3 regions of the Enterobacter wuhouensis genome follow, and region 3 is predicted to be linked to each of the others. Evidence: predicted binding sites of a transcription regulator. Region 3 holds the regulator's gene; each other region holds the start of a gene.

Region 1 (7,370 bases), 450 kb from region 3:
CATTGAGCTGTTCCGCAGCCAGTGGCGCGATAAATTCGACGTCAAGCGCGATGCTGAACATATCTATCAGCAGGTCAGCAAAGGCACGCTTCCTGCCGGGATCGAATACTGGCAGCCGCTGTTCTTTAACGAGCCGCTGCCCGCCCTGTTTAGCTACTTCCCGGCCAATACGCTGATTGTGAATACGGGGGATATCGACGCCAGCGCCAGCCGCTTTGAAAGCGAAACACGCGCCCGCTTTGAGAACCGGGGCGTTGACCCGATGCGCCCGCTGCTGCCGCCGGAAACGCTGTGGCTGCGCACCGACGAGCTGAACGCGGAGCTGAAGCGCTGGCCGCGCATGCAGCTCAAAACCGACTCGCTGGCCGATAAAGCCGCCAATACCAACCTGGCCTTCCAGACGCTGCCCGACCTGGCCGTACAGGCGCAGCAAAAATCCCCGCTGGATAATTTGCGCAAGTTCCTGGAGTCCTTTACCGGACCGGTTGTGTTCTCCGTCGAGAGCGAAGGCCGCCGTGAAGCGTTGGGTGAACTGCTGGGGCGCATCAAAATCGCGCCGAAGCGTATTCTGCGCCTGAGCGAGGCCAGCGGTAACGGCCGCTATCTGATGATCGGTGCCGCCGAGCACGGGTTTATCGATACGATCAATAACATCGCCCTGATCTGCGAGAGCGACCTGCTGGGCGAGCGCGTCGCGCGCCGTCGTCAGGACAGCCGCCGCACCATTAACCCGGACACGCTGATCCGCAACCTGGCCGAACTGCACCCGGGCCAGCCGATCGTACACCTCGAGCACGGCGTCGGGCGCTATCAGGGGATGACCACTCTGGAAGCGGGCGGCATCAAAGGCGAATACCTGATGCTCACCTACGCCAACGACGCGAAACTCTACGTGCCGGTGTCATCCCTGCACCTGATCAGCCGGTATGCGGGCGGTGCAGAAGATAATGCCCCGCTGCACAAGCTGGGCGGCGACGCCTGGGCGCGCGCGCGTCAGAAGGCGGCGGAAAAAGTGCGCGACGTGGCGGCGGAACTGCTGGACATCTACGCCCAGCGCGCGGCGAAAGAGGGCTTCGCCTTTAAGCACGACAAAGAACAGTATCAGCTGTTCTGCGATAGCTTCCCGTTTGAAACCACGCCGGATCAGGCTCAGGCCATCAATGCCGTCCTGAGCGACATGTGCCAGCCGCTGGCGATGGACCGATTAGTGTGCGGTGACGTGGGCTTCGGTAAAACCGAAGTGGCGATGCGCGCCGCCTTCCTGGCTGTGGAGAATAACAAGCAGGTGGCAGTGCTGGTCCCGACCACCCTGCTTGCCCAGCAGCACTTCGACAACTTCCGCGACCGCTTCGCCAACTGGCCGGTGCGCATCGAGATGCTCTCGCGTTTCCGCAGCGCCAAAGAGCAGACGCAGATTCTGGAGCAGGCCACTGACGGCAAAATCGACATTCTGATCGGCACCCACAAGCTGCTGCAAAGCGACGTGAAGTGGAAGGATCTGGGGCTGCTGATCGTCGACGAAGAGCACCGCTTCGGCGTGCGCCATAAAGAGCGTATCAAAGCCATGCGCGCCGACGTCGATATCCTTACCCTGACCGCTACGCCAATTCCGCGTACGCTGAACATGGCGATGAGCGGCATGCGCGATCTGTCGATTATCGCCACGCCGCCTGCCCGCCGTCTGGCGGTGAAAACCTTCGTCCGCGAGTATGACAATCTGGTGGTGCGCGAGGCGATCCTGCGCGAAGTGCTGCGCGGTGGCCAGGTGTATTACCTCTACAACGACGTAGAAAATATCCAGAAAGCAGCAGACAGGCTGGCGGAGCTGGTGCCGGAAGCGCGGATCGCCATCGGTCACGGACAGATGCGCGAGCGCGAGCTGGAGCGGGTGATGAACGACTTCCACCACCAGCGCTTTAACGTGCTGGTGTGTACCACCATCATCGAAACCGGTATCGACATTCCGACCGCGAACACCATCATTATCGAACGCGCGGATCATTTTGGTCTGGCGCAGCTTCATCAGCTTCGCGGCCGCGTCGGACGTTCGCACCATCAGGCCTACGCCTGGCTGCTGACCCCGCATCCGAAAGCGATGACCACCGACGCACAAAAGCGTCTGGAAGCGATCGCCTCGCTGGAAGATCTCGGTGCGGGCTTTGCGTTAGCGACCCACGATCTCGAGATCCGCGGCGCCGGAGAGCTGCTGGGCGAAGACCAGAGCGGCTCGATGGAAACCATCGGCTTCTCGCTGTACATGGAGCTTTTGGAAAACGCCGTCGATGCCCTGAAAGCGGGGCGCGAGCCGTCGCTGGAAGATCTCACCAGCCAGCAGACGGAGGTGGAGCTGCGCATGCCTTCCCTGCTGCCGGATGATTTCATTCCTGACGTGAATACTCGCCTGTCGTTCTACAAGCGTATCGCCAGTGCGAAAAAGGAAAATGAGCTGGAAGAGATCAAGGTGGAGCTGATCGACCGCTTCGGGCTGCTGCCGGATGCGGCGAGAAATCTGCTGGATATCGCCCGGCTGCGGCAACAGGCGCAGAAGCTGGGTATTCGCAAGCTTGAGGGGAACGAAAAAGGCGGCACGATCGAGTTTGCAGAGAAAAACCACGTCGACCCGATGTGGCTGATTGGCCTGCTGCAAAAACAACCTCAGCATTTCCGCCTGGACGGCCCAACGCGCCTGAAGTTCACTCAGGAGCTGGCGGAGCGCAAGACCCGTATGGACTGGGTGCGGAACTTTATGCGCCAGCTTGAAGAAAACGCGATCGCGTAATCCTCCTTCACCCCCGCTAGCGTCATGCTACCGGGGGTGACAATTTACAAAGTCTTTGCATTTCACCCGATCTTCCCGACACGTACATTCACCATAATTATCATTAACGCCTTATAAAACAATAACCTTAATATTTATATGGATTATGGTGATGATGACCTCTTCGCGTTTTACTCGCTGGATAACCCTCTTTGCGCTGGCTGCCACCGTCGCGATGGCGCTTCCGGCTCATGCAAATACCTGGCCGCTTCCGCCTGCCGGCAGCAACGTCGTCGGACAAAATCGTTTTCATGTGGTTGAAAACAACGGTGGTTCACTGGAAGCGATTGCAAAGAAATATAACGTTGGGTTCCTGGCCTTGCTGCAGGCCAATCCCGGCGTTGATCCGTATGTCCCGCGCGCGGGTAGCGTACTGACCATTCCGCTGCAGACCATTTTGCCCGCCGCGCCGCGCGAAGGGATCGTCATTAACCTCGCAGAACTGCGCCTTTATTACTATCCGCCAGGCAAGAACGAAGTCACCGTCTACCCTATCGGTATTGGTCAACTGGGCGGCGACACGCTCACGCCGACGATGGTAACGACGGTATCCGATAAGCGTGCCAACCCAACATGGACACCAACGGCCAACATACGCGCGCGTTATAAAGCGCAGGGTATTGACCTCCCGGCAGTGGTGCCGGCAGGGCCCGATAACCCGATGGGGCACCACGCGATCCGCCTTGCCGCTTACGGTGGCGTTTATCTTCTGCACGGAACCAATGCGGATTTCGGGATCGGGATGCGCGTCAGCTCTGGCTGTATTCGCCTGCGCGATGACGATATTAAAACGCTCTACAAGGTGATTACCCCGGGCACGAAGGTGAATATCATCAACACGCCAATCAAGGTATCTGAAGAGCCGGGCGGCGTACGCCTGGTCGAGATCCATCAGCCGTTATCGAAAAACATCGGTGACGATCCGCAAACCCTGCCGATTAACCTGAATGCGGCCATGGTGAACTTCAAAACGCACGCCGCAACCGATGGCGCGGTGATGGAACGCGCGATGGAAGCGCGCTCCGGTATGCCGACGGATGTCACCAGGCACCACGATATTGCCCAACAGTCGATGTAAGAGACAACGAAAAACGCCCTGCATGTGCAGGGCGTTTTTTATTGCAGTGGCATTAAACGTAGCGGAGGGTTTCGTTACGTTTATTTGTAGATGACGGCAGTACCGTGCAGGGTGTTCGGACCGGTCACTGAGGTGATGCGGAACGATTTGGCACCCATAGCTTCAGCTTTCTGAGCCAGCTGGTCTTCCAGTGAGCCCAGGTTAGTGCCTGCGCTTGCAGAGATGGTACCCACTTTATGCTGGTCAACCGGCGTAGATTGCACTTCTACAGCGGCAAAGCTTGCGAATGACATTGAACTCAGTACAGCGGCAGCGATCAGGGTTTTTACGTTTTTCATGATTTTTACCTTTAGGCAGATGAATTTGGGGTCGCAAGTTATTTACTTAACGATCGATAGGTAAATGATAGATGTGATCCAGGTCACACGTCAACATATTTTTATAACGACCGTTAATTTAATTTTAATTTCGTTAATTTTCATAACCATAGGATTAATTTATTTTTAAGAAAACAGCGCTGGTTACGAATGTGGTTTATTTTTATAATGGTCATTCACTAAACCAACAGAGGACCAACGGCAAATGACAACCGACGTCACGAGTTGCGCGAAGAAAAGCCGTGGCCGACCAAAAGTGTTCGACAGGGATGCAGCGCTTGATAAGGCCATGACACTCTTCTGGCAACATGGGTATGAAGCGACCTCGCTCTCCGATCTGGTGGAAGCCACCGGAGCCAAAGCGCCGACGCTGTATGCAGAATTTACGAATAAAGAGGGGCTGTTCAGGGCAGTACTGGACCGGTACATTTCGCGCTTTGCGGCGAAACACGAAGCCCAGCTCTTCTGTGAAGAAAAAAGCGTCGAGCAGGCGCTGCAGGATTATTTCTGCGCCGTCGCCACCTGCTTTACCAGCAAAGATACACCCGCGGGCTGTTTTATGATTAACACCTCCGCCACCCTTGCGGCCTCCTCTAAAGAGATCGCTAATACGGTGAAATCACGCCACGCCATGCAGGAAGAGACGCTGAGCACGTTCCTGGCGCAGCGCCAGCAGCGCGGCGAAATTCCGGCGCACTGCCGTCCGCAGGAGCTGGCGCAATACCTGAGCTGTATTTTGCAGGGTATGTCGATCAGCGCTCGTGAAGGCGCATCGCTGGAGAAATTGCAAAGCATTACCCGGACCACGCTGCGCCTGTGGCCCGAGCTTCTCAAAATCTAATCCTCAGGGCGGCTTGCCGCCCTTTTTGCTTCTTCCCTACTGAGTTTTCGCAACCCCTAATTTCTCTCAGGTTGATAATGCTTTTTATTATCGGCAGTATTCGCATTTGCATATTTTTGTTTGCTTTTCTACGACCTGCCAATAAAAGAGCGAATGCTCAATAAGGAATGATGATGAAAAAGAGCCTCTGGGTGCTCAATCCGGTATTGCTGGCTATGGCAATGCCGCTTTACGCTGAACAAACCACTGAAGAAAACCTGGTCGTCAGCGCTAACCGCAGCCACCGCACCGTGGCGGAGATGGCGCAAACCACGTGGGTGATTGAACGTCAGGAAATTGAACAACAGGTTCAGGGCGGCAAAGAGTTCAAGGACATTCTTGGGCAATTGATCCCGGGGATGGACGTCAGCAGCCAGGGGCGAACTAACTACGGCATGAATATGCGCGGCCGCGCGATCGTCGTGCTGGTGGATGGCGTACGCCTTAACTCCTCGAGAACCGACAGCCGCCAGCTCGATTCCATCGATCCCTTTAACATCGATCATATTGAAGTCATTTCCGGTTCAACAGCCCTCTACGGCGGCGGCAGTACGGGCGGGCTGATCAATATCGTGACTAAAAAAGGGCAGCCAGAGACGCAGGTCGATCTGGAGCTGGGGGGCAAAACCGGCTTTAACAACGGTAACGATCGTGACGAACGCGTTGCCGCAGCCGTCAGCGGCGGAAATGACCACGCCTCGGGACGCCTGTCCGTGGCCTATCAGCGTTTTGGCGGATGGTACGACGGTAACGGCGATGCCCTCACCTTCGACAATACCCAGACAGGGTTACAGCACTCCGATCGTCTGGACGTGATGGGAACCGGTACGATCGAGATCGACGAGACGCGCCAGCTTCAGGTCGTGACCCAATACTATAAAAGCCAGGGCGACGATGATTACGGGCTTTACCTGGATAAAAACATGAGCGCGGTGCTTGGGAACGGAACGGCGCGCACCCGCAGCGGGTTCAGCTCCGACCGCATTCCGGGCACCGAGCGCCACCTGATCAGCCTGCAGTATTCAGACTCTGATTTCTGGGGGCAGGAGCTGGTCGGGCAAATTTACTATCGCGACGAATCCCTGCGCTTTTACCCCTTCCCGACCGTCGATCAAAAGAAAAAAACCATCACCAGCTTCTCGGCCTCGGAGCAAAACACCGATCAGTACGGCGCAAAGCTGACGCTGAACAGCACGCCGCTGGACGGCTGGCAGATGACCTGGGGGCTTGATGCCGACCACGAAACCTTTAATTCCAACCAGATGTTCTTTGACCTGGCGAACTCAGTGCCGTCAGGCGGGATGAACAACGCGTCCAAATACACAACGGGCCGTTACCCGGGCTACAGCATCACCAACGTTGCGCCATTCCTGCAAAACAGCTACGACATCAATGATGTTTTCACCCTGAGCGGCGGCGTTCGCTATCAGTGGACCGAAAATCGGGTTGATGATTTTGTTGCTTATTCACAGCAGCAGGCAATCGCTAACGGAACGGCCAGGTCGGCAGACGCCATCCCGGGTGGCAAAACCGATTACGACAACCTGCTGTTTAACGCCGGGATCCTTGCGCATATCACGGAGCAGCAGCAGGTCTGGTTTAATTTCTCACAGGGCGTTGAGCTGCCGGACCCGGGCAAATACTACGGCAACGGTTCCTATGCAAAACCGGATGCCCAGGGTCACTTGGCGTTAATCAAGAGCGTGAATCCTGGCGACGCGCAGCTCGAAGGTATCAAGGTGGATTCCTACGAGCTGGGCTGGCGCTTTACCGGGAATAACCTGCGCACCCAGATTGCGGCCTACTACTCCCTCTCTGACAAGTCTATCGACATCAACCGCGCCGATATGACTATCGACGTTAACCCGCAGGAACGGCGGATCTATGGCGTGGAAGGCGCGGTGGATTACTTTATTCCTGATAGCGTATGGAGCGTTGGCGGTAACGTTAACGTGCTGAAATCGGAGATTAAGACCAACGGCTCGTGGGAAAAATGGGACGTGACGCAGGCGTCGCCGTCGAAGGCGACGGCCTACGTCGGCTGGGCGCCCGAGCCGTGGACCCTGCGTCTGCAAACTCAGCAGACCTTCGATCTGAGCGACGCGGCAGGAAACAAAATTGACGGTTACAACACCGTTGATTTCCTGAGCAGCTATCAGCTGCCGCTGGGCAAACTGTCGTTCAGCATCGAAAACCTGCTGGATAAACAGTACACCA
Region 2 (7,370 bases), 1.9 Mb from region 3:
AAATTTCACCGGTGTTTACATCGCATAATGCCAGGCGCGCGTTTGTGCCCCCCACATCACCTACCAAAGCATACTTTGTCATTCTTCTACTGCTCCGCTAAAGTCAGAATAAATCTTTGGGACACTGTAAATTCAAGGCGTGATAACAACAACGACCAGAAGGTGAATGGCCCAGGATAATCGATCTTCGTCACATAATAACTTTACCGTTTCAGCACCTTTTGCACTATTGCCTTAAGGCTGATTGTGCAAAGTAACGAAATACCGTTTCTACAAGGAAATCATCATGCTCCACCCGCGAGCCAGAACCATGCTGCTTTTGGCAATTCCGGCGTTAATCATTGGCGTTGCCTCAAGCCTGGTGCTCATCGTCGTGATGAAAGTCGCGTCGGTGCTGCAGACGATGTTATGGACTGCCCTTCCCGCCAATATGGGTTTCAGCCCGGATTCTCCAGTATGGATAATTACAATGCTGACGCTGACCGGCGTTGCAGTCGGTTTGGTGATACGCTTTAGCCCCGGGCATGCGGGCCCCGATCCGGCGCAGGAACCGCTGATTGGTGCGCCGGTCGCGCCTTCCGCCCTGCCGGGGTTAATTATCGCGTTGATTTTAGGTCTGGCAGGCGGCGTGAGCCTGGGGCCGGAGCACCCTATCATGGCGGTGAATATTGGCCTGGCGGTATTTCTGGGCGCGCGTATCTTCCCGCGCGTCGGCGCGCTGGACTGGACGATCCTGGCCTCGGCGGGCACGATTGGCGCGTTATTTGGTACCCCCGTCGCCGCCGCGCTGATTTTTTCGCAGACGCTCAGCAGCAATAACGATGTTCCCCTCTGGGATAAACTCTTTGCTCCGCTGATGGCCGCTGCCGCAGGCGCGCTCACCACCAGCCTGTTTTTCCATCCTCACTTTTCACTCTCTTTGCCCCACTATGGTCAAATGCAGATCGCCGACATTTTCAGCGGTGCGGTCGTGGTTGCCATCGCCATTGCGCTGGGAATGGTGGCGGTCTGGTGCCTGCCTCGCCTGCACCGTCTGATGCATAAGATGAAACATCCGGTGCTCATTCTCGGCGTCGGCGGTTTCGTGCTTGGCATTTTGGGGGCGGTCGGCGGAACGGTAACCCTCTTTAAGGGTCTGGACGAAATGCAACAGCTGGCCTTCAGCCAGGTGTTCAGCGTGTCCGATTATCTGCTGTTTGCCCTGATAAAACTGGCGGCTCTGGTCGTGGCCTCAGCATGCGGCTTCCGGGGAGGACGTATATTCCCGGCGGTATTTATTGGCGTGGCGCTGGGGCTGATGCTGCACGAACATGTCGATGCCGTACCGGCGGCGATTACCGTTTCCTGTTCGATACTGGGGCTGGTGCTGGTCGTCACGCGTGACGCCTGGTTAAGCCTGTTTATGGCCGCCGTGGTGGTGCTGGATTCGACGCTGTTTCCGCTGCTCTGTATCGTGATGTTGCCCGCCTGGCTCCTGCTGGCGGGCAAACCGATGCTGATGGCATGGCGTAACGACAAATAATCAGGCGCTATTACGCGCCTCCAGCGCTTTGGTGATGGCGCTTAACAGCGGCGGAATATCCGCTTTTGGCAGCATGACCTCAATCAGCGAGAGTCGCTCATGGTGGGCGACTTTTTCCAGCACGTCCGCAAGCTCCCCGGCTTCACTGACCCGCCAGCATTCTGCCTGAGGCGCCAGGCTGAGCGCCTGTGGAATTTGCGTCCAGTTCCACAGCGCAATGTCGTTATACCGCTGCTCCGGCCCGTGGATCGCCCTTTCAACCGTGTAACCTTCGTTGTTGAGCACCAGAATAATCGGGCGCTGCTTATCACGCAGCATGGAACCCAGCTCCTGGATGGTCAACTGCGCCGCACCATCCCCTGTCAGAACAATCACGCGGCGCTGTGGACAGGCCGTTTGCGCCCCGAAGGCCGATGCCAGGGTGTAGCCGATCGAGCCCCACAGAGGCTGGACGATAAAGTTAACGTCGGCAGGCAGACGCAGATCGATCGCGCCAAACGCCGAGGTGCCTTGGTCGGCGAGAATAATGTCGCCTGGGCGAATAAAGGTCTGCAGCGTGTTCCAGAAACTTTCCTGGGTGAGCGAGCCGTCAGGCTGCGGGAAGGAGAAGCTGCTGTGGCTGGAAGCGGCTAGCGGCTCGTATACATGCTGCTTGCACAGCGCGATCAGCGTCTCAATCGCCTGAATCATCGGGATCCCGGTGAACCAGACATCGCCCACGCGTGACGCATGGGGCTGAACCTCAATCGTTTGGGCAGGGGTGAGCTGATGGGTGAATCCAGCCGTCAGCGTATCGGTAAAGCGCGTCCCAATGCAGAGCACGGTATCAGCGCCCTCTATCGCCTCTTTGACCGCGCCCGCGCTGGCGGAACCCGCGTACGTACCGTAAAAACCAGGCTGGCGCTCATCGAAGATCCCTTTGCCCATCAGCATCGTAGCGTGTGCCATCGGTACTTCTTTGACCCACTTCTGCAGCGCATGCTTCAGGCCATAGCGCAGCACCAGAAAATCCGCTAACAGCGCGGGGCGTTTGCTCATTGCCAGCCTGCTGCTGGCCGCCTCGCGAAACGCATCCAGGCAGGCATTATCGGCATCTTCAGGCTTGAGAGTGAGAGCGTTTACAGGCGGCGTGGCGGCTTTTTTTGCCACATCGGCAGGCAGCATCAGATAGCCAGGACGACGTTCCCGCAGCATGGTCGTGAGCACACGATCGATTTCATAGCAGGCGTTTTGTTCGGTAAGGATCGCCTGCGCGACGGTGATGGGTTCGCTCATGTGATAAAAATGGCGGAACTCGCCGTCGCCTAACGTGTGGTGCAATAACTCCCCTTTTTGCTGTGACGCCATGCCTGGCGCACCCACGATATGTAGCACCGGAACATGCTCGGCAAAGCTGCCGGCTATCCCGTTCATGGCGCTTAACTCACCTACGCCAAACGTCGTCAGCAGCGCGGCAAAGCCCTTACATCGGGCGTAACCGTCGGCGGCGTAGGATGCGTTCAACTCGTTGGCACAGCCGACCCAGCAGATATCCGGGCTATCTATCACGTGATCGAGAAACTGCAGGTTATAGTCGCCCGGCACGCCAAACATGTGGTCTGCACCACAGTCTGTAAGACGGTCCAGCAGGTAATCGGCGACGCAGTATGGGGTACGCATTACAGGTATCCTTCTTATGTTGATCTCACCTTGAGTATTAAAGAAGCGTGATGACTGTCCAGAAACGGCGCTAAGAAGGGTCTGGAAAGAATGCTTTACAAAAAAAGCTGCGCTATTCTCCTTTTCATCATCCCTGTGTAAACGTATACACTGATTTTTCCTTCATCGTCAGAGGTCATGAGAATGGGTTATCAGCCAGACAAAAATCGTTATCAGACAATGCACTATCGCCGCTGCGGGCGGAGCGGCCTTAAACTGCCCGCCATCTCTCTTGGGCTCTGGCATAACTTTGGCGACGCCACCCTTATCGAAAACAGCCGTCAACTTTTACAGCGCGCGTTCGATCTGGGTATTACACACTTTGACCTTGCCAATAATTACGGGCCTCCACCCGGCTCGGCCGAACGCAATTTTGGCCGCATTTTGCAGGAAGATTTCCTCCCCTGGCGCGATGAGCTCATCATCTCCACCAAAGCGGGATACACCATGTGGGACGGCCCGTACGGGGATTGGGGCTCGCGCAAGTACCTGATATCAAGCCTTGATCAGAGCCTGAAGCGTATGGGGCTGGACTATGTCGACATCTTCTATCACCACCGTCCCGATCCGGAAACCCCGCTGCAGGAGACGATGAAAGCGCTCGACCACGTGGTGCGCCAGGGCAAAGCCCTGTACGTAGGATTATCCAATTACCCTGCGGAGCTGGCGCGTCAGGCCATAGAGATCCTCGACGATCTGGGAACACCCTGTCTTATTCACCAGCCGAAATATTCGATGTTCGAGCGTGCGCCTGAGGAGGGTCTGCTGGACGTTCTGCATAAGCAGGGCGTGGGCTGTATTCCCTTCTCGCCTCTGGCCGGCGGGCAGTTAACGAACCGTTACCTGAACGGCATCCCCGCGGATTCTCGTGCGGCCAGCGGCAGTAAGTTCCTCAACCCCGATCAGATTACGGATGAGAAGCTGGAAAAAGTCCGCAAGCTGAACGCGCTGGCGGAAAGCCGTGGTCAGAAGCTGTCGCAGATGGCGCTGGCGTGGATTCTACGCCATGACGCGGTCACCTCCGTGCTGATTGGTGCCAGTAAAACCGCGCAAATTGATGACGCCGTGGGCATGCTGGCGAATTACGATTTCACCGCAGGCGAACTGGCGTCGATAGAAGAGATCCTGTCCAGCTCAAATTAAAATCATTTTTAGCAAAAAGTGCTCTCGTTCAGGATTTAGGAGTTGAGGCGATGAAACGAATGTTTACCAACTCGTAAAATTGCGTTAACAGGTCGCACAGCGGCCCCGATCGTGAAGGAGAAGAGTATGTTCAGGTCACTGATTCTTGCAGCGGTATTATTGGCTTCGGCCCCGCTGGTCGCCACTGCCGGCGAAATCACCCTGTTGCCATCGATAAAATTACAAATTGGCGATCGCGACAATTACGGTAACTACTGGGACGGCGGCGGCTGGCGCGACCGCGACTACTGGCATCGCCACTATGAATGGCGTAAAGACCGCTGGTGGAAACATGACAACGGTCGTCATCGCGGTTGGGACAATCGCAAAGCCTACGAGCGTGGCTATCGCGAAGGCTGGAGCGATCGTGACGACCGCCGCGGCGGCTGGGGTCACGGTAAAGGCCGCGGTCATGGCCATCACCATTAATGCAAAAAGGAGCCTCCCGGCTCCTTTTTCTTTATAATCCCATTACCGTGCCTATCAACAACCACAGGTTGAGTGCCACCACCACCACCACAATGACCCACCCCGCGCGTTTCACCAGCGTCGAGTTAACCAGATCGCCCATTAACGATTTATTGCTGGTAAATATCAGCAGCGGCACCAGGGCCAGCGCAATACCGAAGCTTAACAGCACCTGGCTCATGACCAGAATACGCGTTGGATCCAGCCCCATCAGAATGACGATAAAGGATGGCAGCATGGTAACGGCGCGACGCACCCACAGCGGGATATGGAAACGCACAAACCCCTGCATGACAACCTGACCGGCCAGCGTCCCCACCACGGTGGAAGAAAGACCGGCCGCCACCAGGCTTAGCCCGAAGATCGTTGCCGCGGCGTGGCTTAATAAGGGTTCCAGCGTCAGATAGGCCTGGTCAAGATCGGCAATACCCGTGTGCCCGTTGAAGTGGAAGGCAGCCGCTGCAGTGGCCATCATCGCCAGGTTCACAAATCCGGCAATGGTCATGGCAATACCGACATCCCATTTTGTTGCAGAATACCGCTCTTTACGGGAACCGCCGTGCATATGCTGCGTTAAGGAAGAGTGCAGATAAATAACGTGCGGCATGATGGTCGCGCCCAGCACCCCGGCGGCGAGGAACACCGCCTCTGAGGTTGGCAGACTTGGGATCACCATTCCCTTACCGAGCTGTACCAAATTCGGCTGGGAAAAAATAAGCTCGACAATATAGGCAGCGGCGACAAACAGCAGCAGGCCGCCGATGACCCTTTCCAGCGGCTTTTGCCCCCGGCGCTGCAGCATCAGGATCAGGAAGGTGGCAATCCCGGTCAACACCGCCCCCTGTAATAAGGAGACGCCGAGGATCAGCTTAAACCCAATCGCCGCGCCGATAAATTCAGCGAGGTCAGTCGCCATAGCAATAATTTCGGCCTGCACCCAATACAGCCAGACCGCCGGGCGAGGATAGTGGTCGCGAATTTGCTCGGCCAGATTTTTTCCCGTGGCAATCCCCAGCTTGGCTGAAAGCATTTGAATCAGCATCGCCATCAGGTTAGCCCAGACAACCACCCACAGCAGCGTATAGCCGAAGCTGGCCCCGGCCTGAATATTGGTCGCAAAATTACCCGGATCGATATAGCCAATGGCGGCAATGAACGCAGGTCCCATTAATGCGAACCGCAACTTGCGCGCTGCCCTGCCGCTGCTACCCTCTACGCGACTGTTTGTCATTATCTGCCTCTGGAAATATAGCCTTTGCTATGTTTAATGCTATCAAAATGAGAATGATTATCAAGTTCATTTGGATGGTTTAAATTGATTTCTCTGATAGCTAAGAACGATAGACGGGCAGGTGGTGCGACATCACAGAATGTGAATATGCGCGGTCATTTGTGAAGCGTAGCACACAAACTTAACTTTTCACTCATTTACCTAACATAACAAAAATGTATTGTTGATCACTATTTTTGAGACTCGTCACAGGATGTAACTATAGTGTGGCCTTGATCTCGTTTTCTTTGCGCTTGTTACATAGAATGTGCACGGAAATTAAACCTGCCTCATATTTGGAGCAAATATGGACCGCGTCCTTCATTTTGTCCTGGCACTTGTTGTCGTTACTGCACTTGCATTGCTGGTCAGCACAGACCGCAAAAAAATTCGTATCCGTTATGTTGTCCAGCTGCTGGTCATTGAAGTTTTACTTGCGTGGTTCTTCCTGAACTCAAACGTAGGCCTGGGCTTCGTGAAAGGCTTTTCCGAAATGTTCGAAAAACTGCTCGGATTTGCCAACGAAGGCACGAACTTCGTCTTTGGCAGCATGAACGATCAAGGCCTGGCCTTCTTCTTCCTGAAAGTGCTGTGCCCAATCGTCTTCATCTCCGCGCTTATCGGTATTCTGCAGCACATTCGCGTTCTGCCGGTTGTTATTCGTGGTATTGGTTTCCTGTTATCCAAAGTGAACGGCATGGGTAAGCTGGAATCTTTCAACGCCGTAAGTTCACTGATCCTCGGTCAGTCTGAGAACTTCATCGCGTACAAAGATATTCTCGGCAAGATGTCCCGCAACCGCATGTACACCATGGCGGCAACCGCAATGTCTACCGTCTCCATGTCAATCGTGGGCGCGTATATGACCATGCTGGAGCCGAAGTATGTTGTCGCGGCGCTGGTTCTGAACATGTTCAGCACCTTTATCGTTCTGTCGCTGATCAACCCGTACCGCGTTGACGCCAGCGAAGAAAACATTCAGATGTCAAACCTGCACGAAGGCCAGAGCTTCTTCGAAATGCTGGGTGAGTACATTCTGGCAGGTTTCAAGGTAGCGGTTATCGTTGCCGCTATGCTGATCGGCTTTATCGCCCTGATCTCTGCTCTGAACGCCCTGTTCGCAGCGGTTCTGGGTATCTCCTTCCAGGGCATCCTGGGCTACATCTTCTATCCGGTTGCATGGGTGATGGGTGTTCCGGCTCACGAAGCGCTGCAGGTTGGTAGCATCAT
Region 3 (7,370 bases):
AACAAGCAGTACAAGCGTCTGGTGATGGGTAAAGAAGTGCGTCTGCGTAACGCATACGTAATCAAAGCCGAGCGCGTGGAGAAAGATGCGGAAGGCAACATCACCACCATCTTCTGCTCTTACGATGCAGAGACCCTGAGCAAAGATCCTGCTGATGGTCGTAAAGTGAAGGGCGTTATTCACTGGGTGAGCGCGACGCATGCGCTGCCTGTAGAAATCCGCCTGTACGACCGTCTGTTCAGCGTGCCTAACCCAGGTGCTGCAGAAGACTTCCTGGCGACCATTAACCCTGAGTCACTGGTTATCAAGCAGGGCTTCGCTGAACCGTCACTGAAAGCCGCGGAAGCCGGTAAAGCGTTCCAGTTCGAGCGTGAAGGTTACTTCTGTCTCGACAGCCGCTACAGCACAGCAGAAAAACCGGTATTTAACCGTACCGTAGGTCTGCGTGACACCTGGGCTAAAATCGGCGAATAATATCGCTGCTCTGGTCAATGAGAAACAAACGCCGCGGTAAGCGGCGTTTTTTTTATTTATCGATCATGTCATTAACGGACTGTTGAAATACTATTTCCCCAAAAAACAGGTCAATGAGGTGCTACTTATTTTTCTAAAAAAAGTTTGTGTATTTATCAAATTACATAAGGTCAAAAAATAGGCATAAAATTTCGGCGTTACTGCCTGAAAAATCTCGCTATATCCCGTCATTCCTCGCTTCACCGCAAATGTTACAAAGCACTACTAATTATGTGCACTTCGTCATAATCCTGACTTTTGCTTATTAAAAAGCATTGATAATTCGCGTCGCGAAAAATAACCTAAAGGCGGTAGTTAATTCGAGGGTATTTCTAACTACCCCTGACCATTAGGTCTTTTATATTTTCGCCGTTTTAGGCGTTTTAATTCGTCAAAGAGGAATAATCTATGCGTACGTTCAGTGGCAAACGTAGTGCGCTGGCGCTGGCTATCGCCGGCGTGACGGCAATGTCGAGCCTGGTAATTACCCCAGAAGCTAAGGCAGAAGGATTCATCGATGATTCTACCCTCACGGGCGGTATTTATTACTGGCAGCGTGAGCGTGACCGTAAAGACGTCACAGAAGATAAATATAAAACCAACCTTTCTCACTCCACCTGGAACGCCAACCTGGACTTCCAGTCGGGTTATGTCGCCGATATGTTTGGTCTGGATATCGCCGCGTTTACGGCCATTGAAATGGCTGAAAACGGCGACAGCGCACACCCGAACGAAATTGCCTTCTCCTCCAGCAACAAAGCCTATAAAGAAGACTGGTCCGGCGATAAAAGCGGTATCAGCCTGTACAAGGCCGCAGCGAAATTCAAATATGGTCCGGTCTGGGCGCGCGGGGGCTATATTCAGCCAACCGGCCAGACGCTGTTAGCCCCGCACTGGAGCTTTATGCCGGGCACCTATCAGGGCGCAGAAGCCGGGGCGAATTTTGACTACGGCGATGCGGGCGCGCTGAGCTTCTCCTATATGTGGACCAACGAGTACAAAGCGCCGTGGCACATCGAGATGGACAAGTTCTATCAGGGCGATCGTAAAACCAAAGTGGATTATCTCCACTCTTTGGGTGTGAAGTACGACTTTAAAAATGACCTTGTCCTGGAAGCGGCGTTTGGTCAGGCTGAAGGCTATATGGATCAGTATTTTGCTAAGGCATCGTATAAATTTGATATCGCTGGCAGCCCGCTTTCAACCAGCTATCAGTTCTATGGCGCACGTGATAAAGCCGATGCGCAAAATAACTTAAAGACTAACGATGACGTCGCGCTGGCCAACGATTTATATGACGGCACGGCCTGGCTGCAGGCTTTAACCTTTGGCTACAAAATTGGCCAGGTCGATCTTCGTCTGGAAGGTACCTGGGTTAAAGCAGACGGTAATCAGGGCTTCTTCCTGCAGCGCATGACGCCAACCTACGCTTCCTCAAACGGACGCTTAGATATTTGGTGGGATAACCGCTCTGACTTCAACGCCAATGGTGAAAAAGCGGTCTTCTTCGGCGCGATGTACGATCTCAAAAACTGGAACCTCGCAGGCTGGTCGGTTGGCGCTTCCTACGCTTACGGCTGGGATGCAAAACCAAGCAGTGCACCAATCTACGATCAGAGCCAGCGCCTGAAAGAATCTGCCTACAGCCTGGATGCAGCATATGTACTGCAGGATGGTCGAGCCAAGGGCACGATGTTCAAGCTGCACTTCACGCAGTATGACAACCATTCCGATCTGCCAAGCTATGGCGGTGGCTACAACAACATCTTCCAGGATGAGCGTGACGTGAAATTCATGGTTATCGCACCATTCACTATCTTCTGATGAACGCGCCGGCGGGCTATGTCCCGCCGACATGGAGACTGCACATGATGAAAAAAATGGTAATCGTCGCGCTGCTGGCATCGGGGCTGGTGGGGTGTGCGCAGGATCGGGCGCAGAAAGAGGATTCACGTCTTAAAGAGGCGTACAGCGCCTGCATCAACACTGCACAAGGATCGCCGGAGAAAATCGAGGCCTGTCAGAGCGTGCTTAACGTGCTGAAGAAAGAGAAAGCGCATGAGCAGTTCGCGACGCAGGAGAACGTCCGCGTAATGGATTATCAGGCCTGCATTCAGGCGCGTAAAACCGGTAACGATCAGGACGTAGCGAAGCGTTGCGATAAGATCTGGGACGAGATCCGCAATAACAATAAATAAGTTGCTTTACGCCCGGTGGCGCTGCGCTTACGGGGCCTACAACGGTGTCACAGCCCGTAGTCCCCGTAAGCGCAGCGCCACCGGGCTTTTTTCAGGCAAAAAAAAGCCAACCTTACGGCTGGCTCAGAGTATGAACACTCACTTATTTTGCGTCGTGCGCATGTTCATTTTCGCGGCAATCGCCTTCTGCACAGTGACCGTAGAGGTACAGGCTGTGGTTGGTCAGGCGGATGCCGTGACGCGCGGCGATTTCACGCTGGCGTGATTCGATTGAATCATCGCTGAATTCAATGACCTTGCCACAATCGAGGCAGATCAGGTGATCGTGGTGGTGCTGCTGGGTCAGTTCGAAAACGGATTTACCGCCTTCGAAATTATGACGGGTAACAATGCCCGCGTCATCGAACTGGTTCAGCACACGATACACGGTTGCCAGCCCAATCTCTTCGCCCATGTCGATAAGACGCTTGTAAAGGTCTTCCGCACTGACATGGTGATTGTCTGGCCCCTGAAGCACTTCAAGGATTTTTAACCGAGGAAGCGTTACTTTCAGGCCAGCCTTCTTTAATGCGGTATTGTTGTCAGTCATGCGGAATCTGTCCTGTTGCTAAACGATTCACTTCTAAAGAAGAAGTGACAGAAAATGCACTTGGGATAATGCGTCTCATTATAGAACTGCCATGCCTAAATGAAAACTGCAAGTCTCAAGCAAAGTATGCTTATAAAAACGTGGTATCACCAACAAACTTGTTCGATGGCACCCACTTTTTACCAGGGGGATATTGTACAGGTCTGAGCGAAAAAGTTAAAAGTTTGTAGCAATTAATTTAATCGGTTTTACCTGGAAAACGGGCGCAGCCGGAGCTGCGCCGCAGGAGTATCAGGCGTTAAGGATGTCGTCCAGGTTCAGCTCTTCGCGAACCTGCTTAACCCATTTTTCAACGCGCTCAGCGGTGAGTTCCGGCTGGCGATCTTCGTCGATAGCCAGACCCACGAAGTGGTCGTCATCCGCCAGGCCTTTGGACGCTTCAAAGTGGTAACCCGCCGTCGGCCAGTGGCCTACGATAGCAGCACCGCGCGGCTCAATGATGTCGCGGATGGTGCCCAGCGCGTCGCAGAAGTACTCTGCATAGTCTTCCTGATCGCCGCAGCCGAACAGGGCAACGAGCTTGCCGTTGAAGTCCACTTCTTCCAGGGTTGGGAAGAAATCATCCCAGTCGCACTGCGCTTCGCCGTAGTACCAGGTGGGAATGCCCAGCAGCAGGATGTCATAGCCTTCGAGATCTTCTTTGCTGCTCTTGGCGATGTCGTGCACATCGGCAACGTCTTTACCGAGCTGTTTTTGAATGTTTTTTGCGATATTTTCGGTATTGCCGGTATCACTGCCGAAGAAAATGCCGATGATTGCCATGAGTAAAATAACCTCTTGAAACTTAATGGTATGGTGGCGCAATTTGTCCACGGATAAGGGCAATAATAGCAGAACAGGCAACCCTGCGGAAACAGCTATCGCGCAGGACTGCACTCTGTGCTACATGAAAAGGGTAATAAAGGAGATTTTCAGACTTATGCCTTGCCGCGCAATGTCTCAAGCTGGGTGATTAACATCTCTTCAATCAGCTCGCTGCGGCTGATGTTACGCGCCTCGGCCAGCTCATTCAGTGCATCGACGGCATCGGCATTGAGCTTCAGTTCGACACGCTTAAGCCCACGATTTTTATCGCGTTTAAGCTGGTTGCGTTTATTAATACGCAGCTGTTCATCGCGCGAAAGCGGATTCGTTTTCGGTCGTCCCGGTCGACGCTCATTCGCGAACAGATCTAGTGTCGTACGGTCCGTTTGTTCTTTGGCCATGATTCTGAGACTTCGGGGGAAACACGCCGCCCTGCTAATGCCCGGGCGATAAGCGCGCCATCATACATCAGCGAAAACGGCACGCCAACGACTGGAAGCCCGCAGACTTCCAGTCGCTGTCTTTTTAATCAATTCGCTGTATCAGTGAGATAGCGACGGATGGCACGCAGTACGGCGTCAGGCTTTTCGGCGTGAACCCAGTGTCCGGCACCGGCGATAACGTGGGCGCGCGCCTGCGGGAATTGTGCCAGCAGGGCGTCACGGTACGCGTCGGTGACGTAAGGTGAGTTCCCGCCGCGGATAAACAGGGTAGGGTGCGGCCAGGCGGGAATGCTTTCCCAACCCACGATGTTGTTGTACTGCTCCCAGAGCACCGGCACGTTAAAACGCCATTGCCCGTCGACGAACGACTTCAGCAGGAACTGCACGACCCCTTCCTCATCCAGATGCTCACGCATCACGGCGGCAGCCTGCTGGCGCGTCGCGACACCCGCTTCTGTGACCGCATTAATGGCGGCGAAGATCTCATCGTGACGGCGGACGTTGTAATCCACAGGCGCGACGTCAATGACAATCAGCCCGTTGATACGCTCCGGCGCAAGCGCCGTCAGGGCCATTACCGCTTTGCCTCCCATTGAATGCCCGATCGGCGTTACCTTCTTCAGGTTATGTGCATCCAGCGTATCCAGCAGATCCTGCGCCATCGCCGCGTAGGTCATCTCGTCGGAACGCCCGGAAAGGCCGTGATTGCGCATATCAACCTGTAAAATATCGTGATCGGTTACCAGATCGCGCGCCAGCACGCCCAGGTTATCCAGGCTACCAAACAGCCCGTGAACCAGTACGATGGGAGGATTATTGTTCGGCGATTGTGCAGATTGCGCTCGGGTATTCAATTTCATGGCAAAGTTCTTTTTTTACGTATGTCAGGTTAGGGTATCATGTTGACCATTCTGCCGCCCGGCTGCAAGGTTCCAGTTTAATCTGACTTTTGCCGCCAACCGGGTTTGACGCTATCCGCTGTTGGGATTTGACCCTATAATCCCAACGACTTGTATTCAGATAAGATATCGCACTGGATTAAGATGAAAACAATCGAAGTTGATGACGAACTCTATCAGTTTATTGCCAGCCAAACGCGGCATATCGGGGAGAGCGCGTCCGACATTTTACGGCGTATGCTTAAAATTTCCGCCGCCTCACAGCCTGTCACCCCTGTCGCTAAAGATGTCGTGTCTCAGCCGAGCGTTGTCGCGCAAGCTAAACCGGCCGCGGCGCAGGTAAAAGATAAAGTGCGCGCGATGCGCGAGCTGCTGCTCTCCGATGAATACGCCGAGCAGAAAAAAGCGGTTAATCGCTTCATGCTGGTGCTGTCTACACTTTATTCACTGGATAACAATGCGTTTGCTGAAGCGACCGAGTCGCTGCACGGCCGCACGCGGGTCTATTTCGCGGGCGACGAGCAGACGCTGCTGCAAAATGGCAACCAAACCAAACCTAAGCATGTCCCGGGCACACCGTACTGGGTCATCACCAATACCAATACGGGGCGTAAGTGCAGCATGGTTGAACACATCATGCAGTCTATGCAGTTCCCGGCGGAATTGATTGAAAAGGTTTGCGGTACAATTTAACCCTTGCATCAGAAGGACCAGGCAATGGCAAATCACAGCCGTGCAGGCCAACCTGCACAACAAAGCGATTTGATTAACGTCGCTCAACTGACCTCCCAGTATTACGTGCTGAAGCCGGTCGTGGGCAACGCAGAACACGCAGTGAAGTTTGGTACATCAGGTCACCGCGGCAGCGCGGCGCGCCATAGCTTTAACGAACCGCACATTCTGGCCATTGCCCAGGCTATCGCGGAAGAGCGCGCCAAAAATGGCGTTACCGGTCCGTGCTACGTGGGGAAAGATACCCACGCCCTGTCTGAACCGGCGTTCATTTCCGTGCTGGAAGTGCTGGCGGCAAACGGCGTAGACATGATTGTTCAGGAGAACAACGGCTTCACGCCAACGCCTGCGGTGTCTAACGCCATCCTGGTGCACAACAAAAAAGGCGGTGCGCTGGCTGACGGTATCGTTATCACGCCATCCCACAACCCGCCGGATGACGGCGGCATTAAATACAACCCGCCTAACGGTGGCCCGGCAGACACCAACGTCACCAAAGTGGTGGAAGACCGCGCCAACGCCCTGTTAGCCAACGATCTGAAAGGCGTTAAGCGCATTTCTCTCGATGCCGCCATGGCGTCCGGTCACGTGAAAGAGCAGGATCTGGTGCAGCCGTTCGTAGAAGGGCTGGCGGAAATCGTCGATATGGCGGCCATCCAGAAAGCCGGCCTGAAGCTGGGCGTGGATCCGCTGGGCGGCTCCGGTATCGAATACTGGAAACGCATTGCCGAGCATTACAAGCTGGATCTGACCATCGTGAACGATCACGTCGATCAGACCTTCCGCTTTATGCACCTGGACAAAGACGGCGCGATCCGCATGGACTGCTCCTCCGAGTGCGCGATGGCGGGCCTGCTGGCGCTGCGCGACAAATTCGATCTGGCGTTTGCTAACGACCCGGATTACGACCGTCACGGCATCGTCACCCCGGCAGGGCTGATGAACCCGAACCACTATCTGGCCGTCGCGATTAACTACCTGTTCCAGCACCGTCCGCAGTGGGGCAAAGAGGTAGCCGTCGGTAAAACGCTGGTCTCCTCCGCAATGATTGACCGCGTGGTCGAGGCGCTGGGCCGCAAGCTGGTAGAAGTGCCGGTGGGCTTCAAGTGGTTCGTTGACGGCCTTCACGACG

Evidence for each region. The regulator Fur, encoded in region 3, represses iron uptake genes when iron is present. The targets are predictions, from matches to a motif close to ATAATAATGAGAACNACTATCAA.
Region 1: VPX56_RS08960 (TonB-dependent siderophore receptor) is a predicted target of Fur. The motif match lies at 5,186-5,208, and genes of this name have one in related genera.
Region 2: VPX56_RS15830 (Nramp family divalent metal transporter) is a predicted target of Fur. The motif match lies at 6,143-6,165, and genes of this name have one in related genera.

Annotation. Positions count from the first base shown of each region.
Region 1 covers NZ_CP142124.1:1,875,490-1,882,859, reverse strand. The annotation lists gene mfd (transcription-repair coupling factor) at 1-2,779, shown strand, start outside; gene ldtC (L,D-transpeptidase LdtC) at 2,931-3,896, shown strand; gene bhsA (multiple stress resistance protein BhsA) at 3,977-4,234, opposite strand; gene comR (TetR family copper-responsive transcriptional repressor ComR) at 4,479-5,114, shown strand; gene VPX56_RS08960 (TonB-dependent siderophore receptor) at 5,288-7,370, shown strand, end outside.
Region 2 covers NZ_CP142124.1:3,314,106-3,321,475, forward strand. The annotation lists gene glk (glucokinase) at 1-82, opposite strand, end outside; gene VPX56_RS15810 (ion channel protein) at 287-1,522, shown strand; gene ipdC (indolepyruvate decarboxylase) at 1,523-3,181, opposite strand; gene mgrA (L-glyceraldehyde 3-phosphate reductase) at 3,365-4,363, shown strand; gene VPX56_RS15825 (DUF2502 domain-containing protein) at 4,490-4,831, shown strand; gene VPX56_RS15830 (Nramp family divalent metal transporter) at 4,863-6,101, opposite strand; gene nupC (nucleoside permease NupC) at 6,448-7,370, shown strand, end outside.
Region 3 covers NZ_CP142124.1:1,425,368-1,432,737, forward strand. The annotation lists gene glnS (glutamine--tRNA ligase) at 1-474, shown strand, start outside; gene chiP (chitoporin ChiP) at 922-2,337, shown strand; gene chiQ (ChiQ/YbfN family lipoprotein) at 2,385-2,711, shown strand; gene fur (ferric iron uptake transcriptional regulator) at 2,854-3,300, opposite strand; gene fldA (flavodoxin FldA) at 3,592-4,122, opposite strand; gene ybfE (LexA regulated protein) at 4,278-4,565, opposite strand; gene ybfF (esterase) at 4,694-5,467, opposite strand; gene seqA (replication initiation negative regulator SeqA) at 5,651-6,199, shown strand; gene pgm (phosphoglucomutase (alpha-D-glucose-1,6-bisphosphate-dependent)) at 6,224-7,370, shown strand, end outside.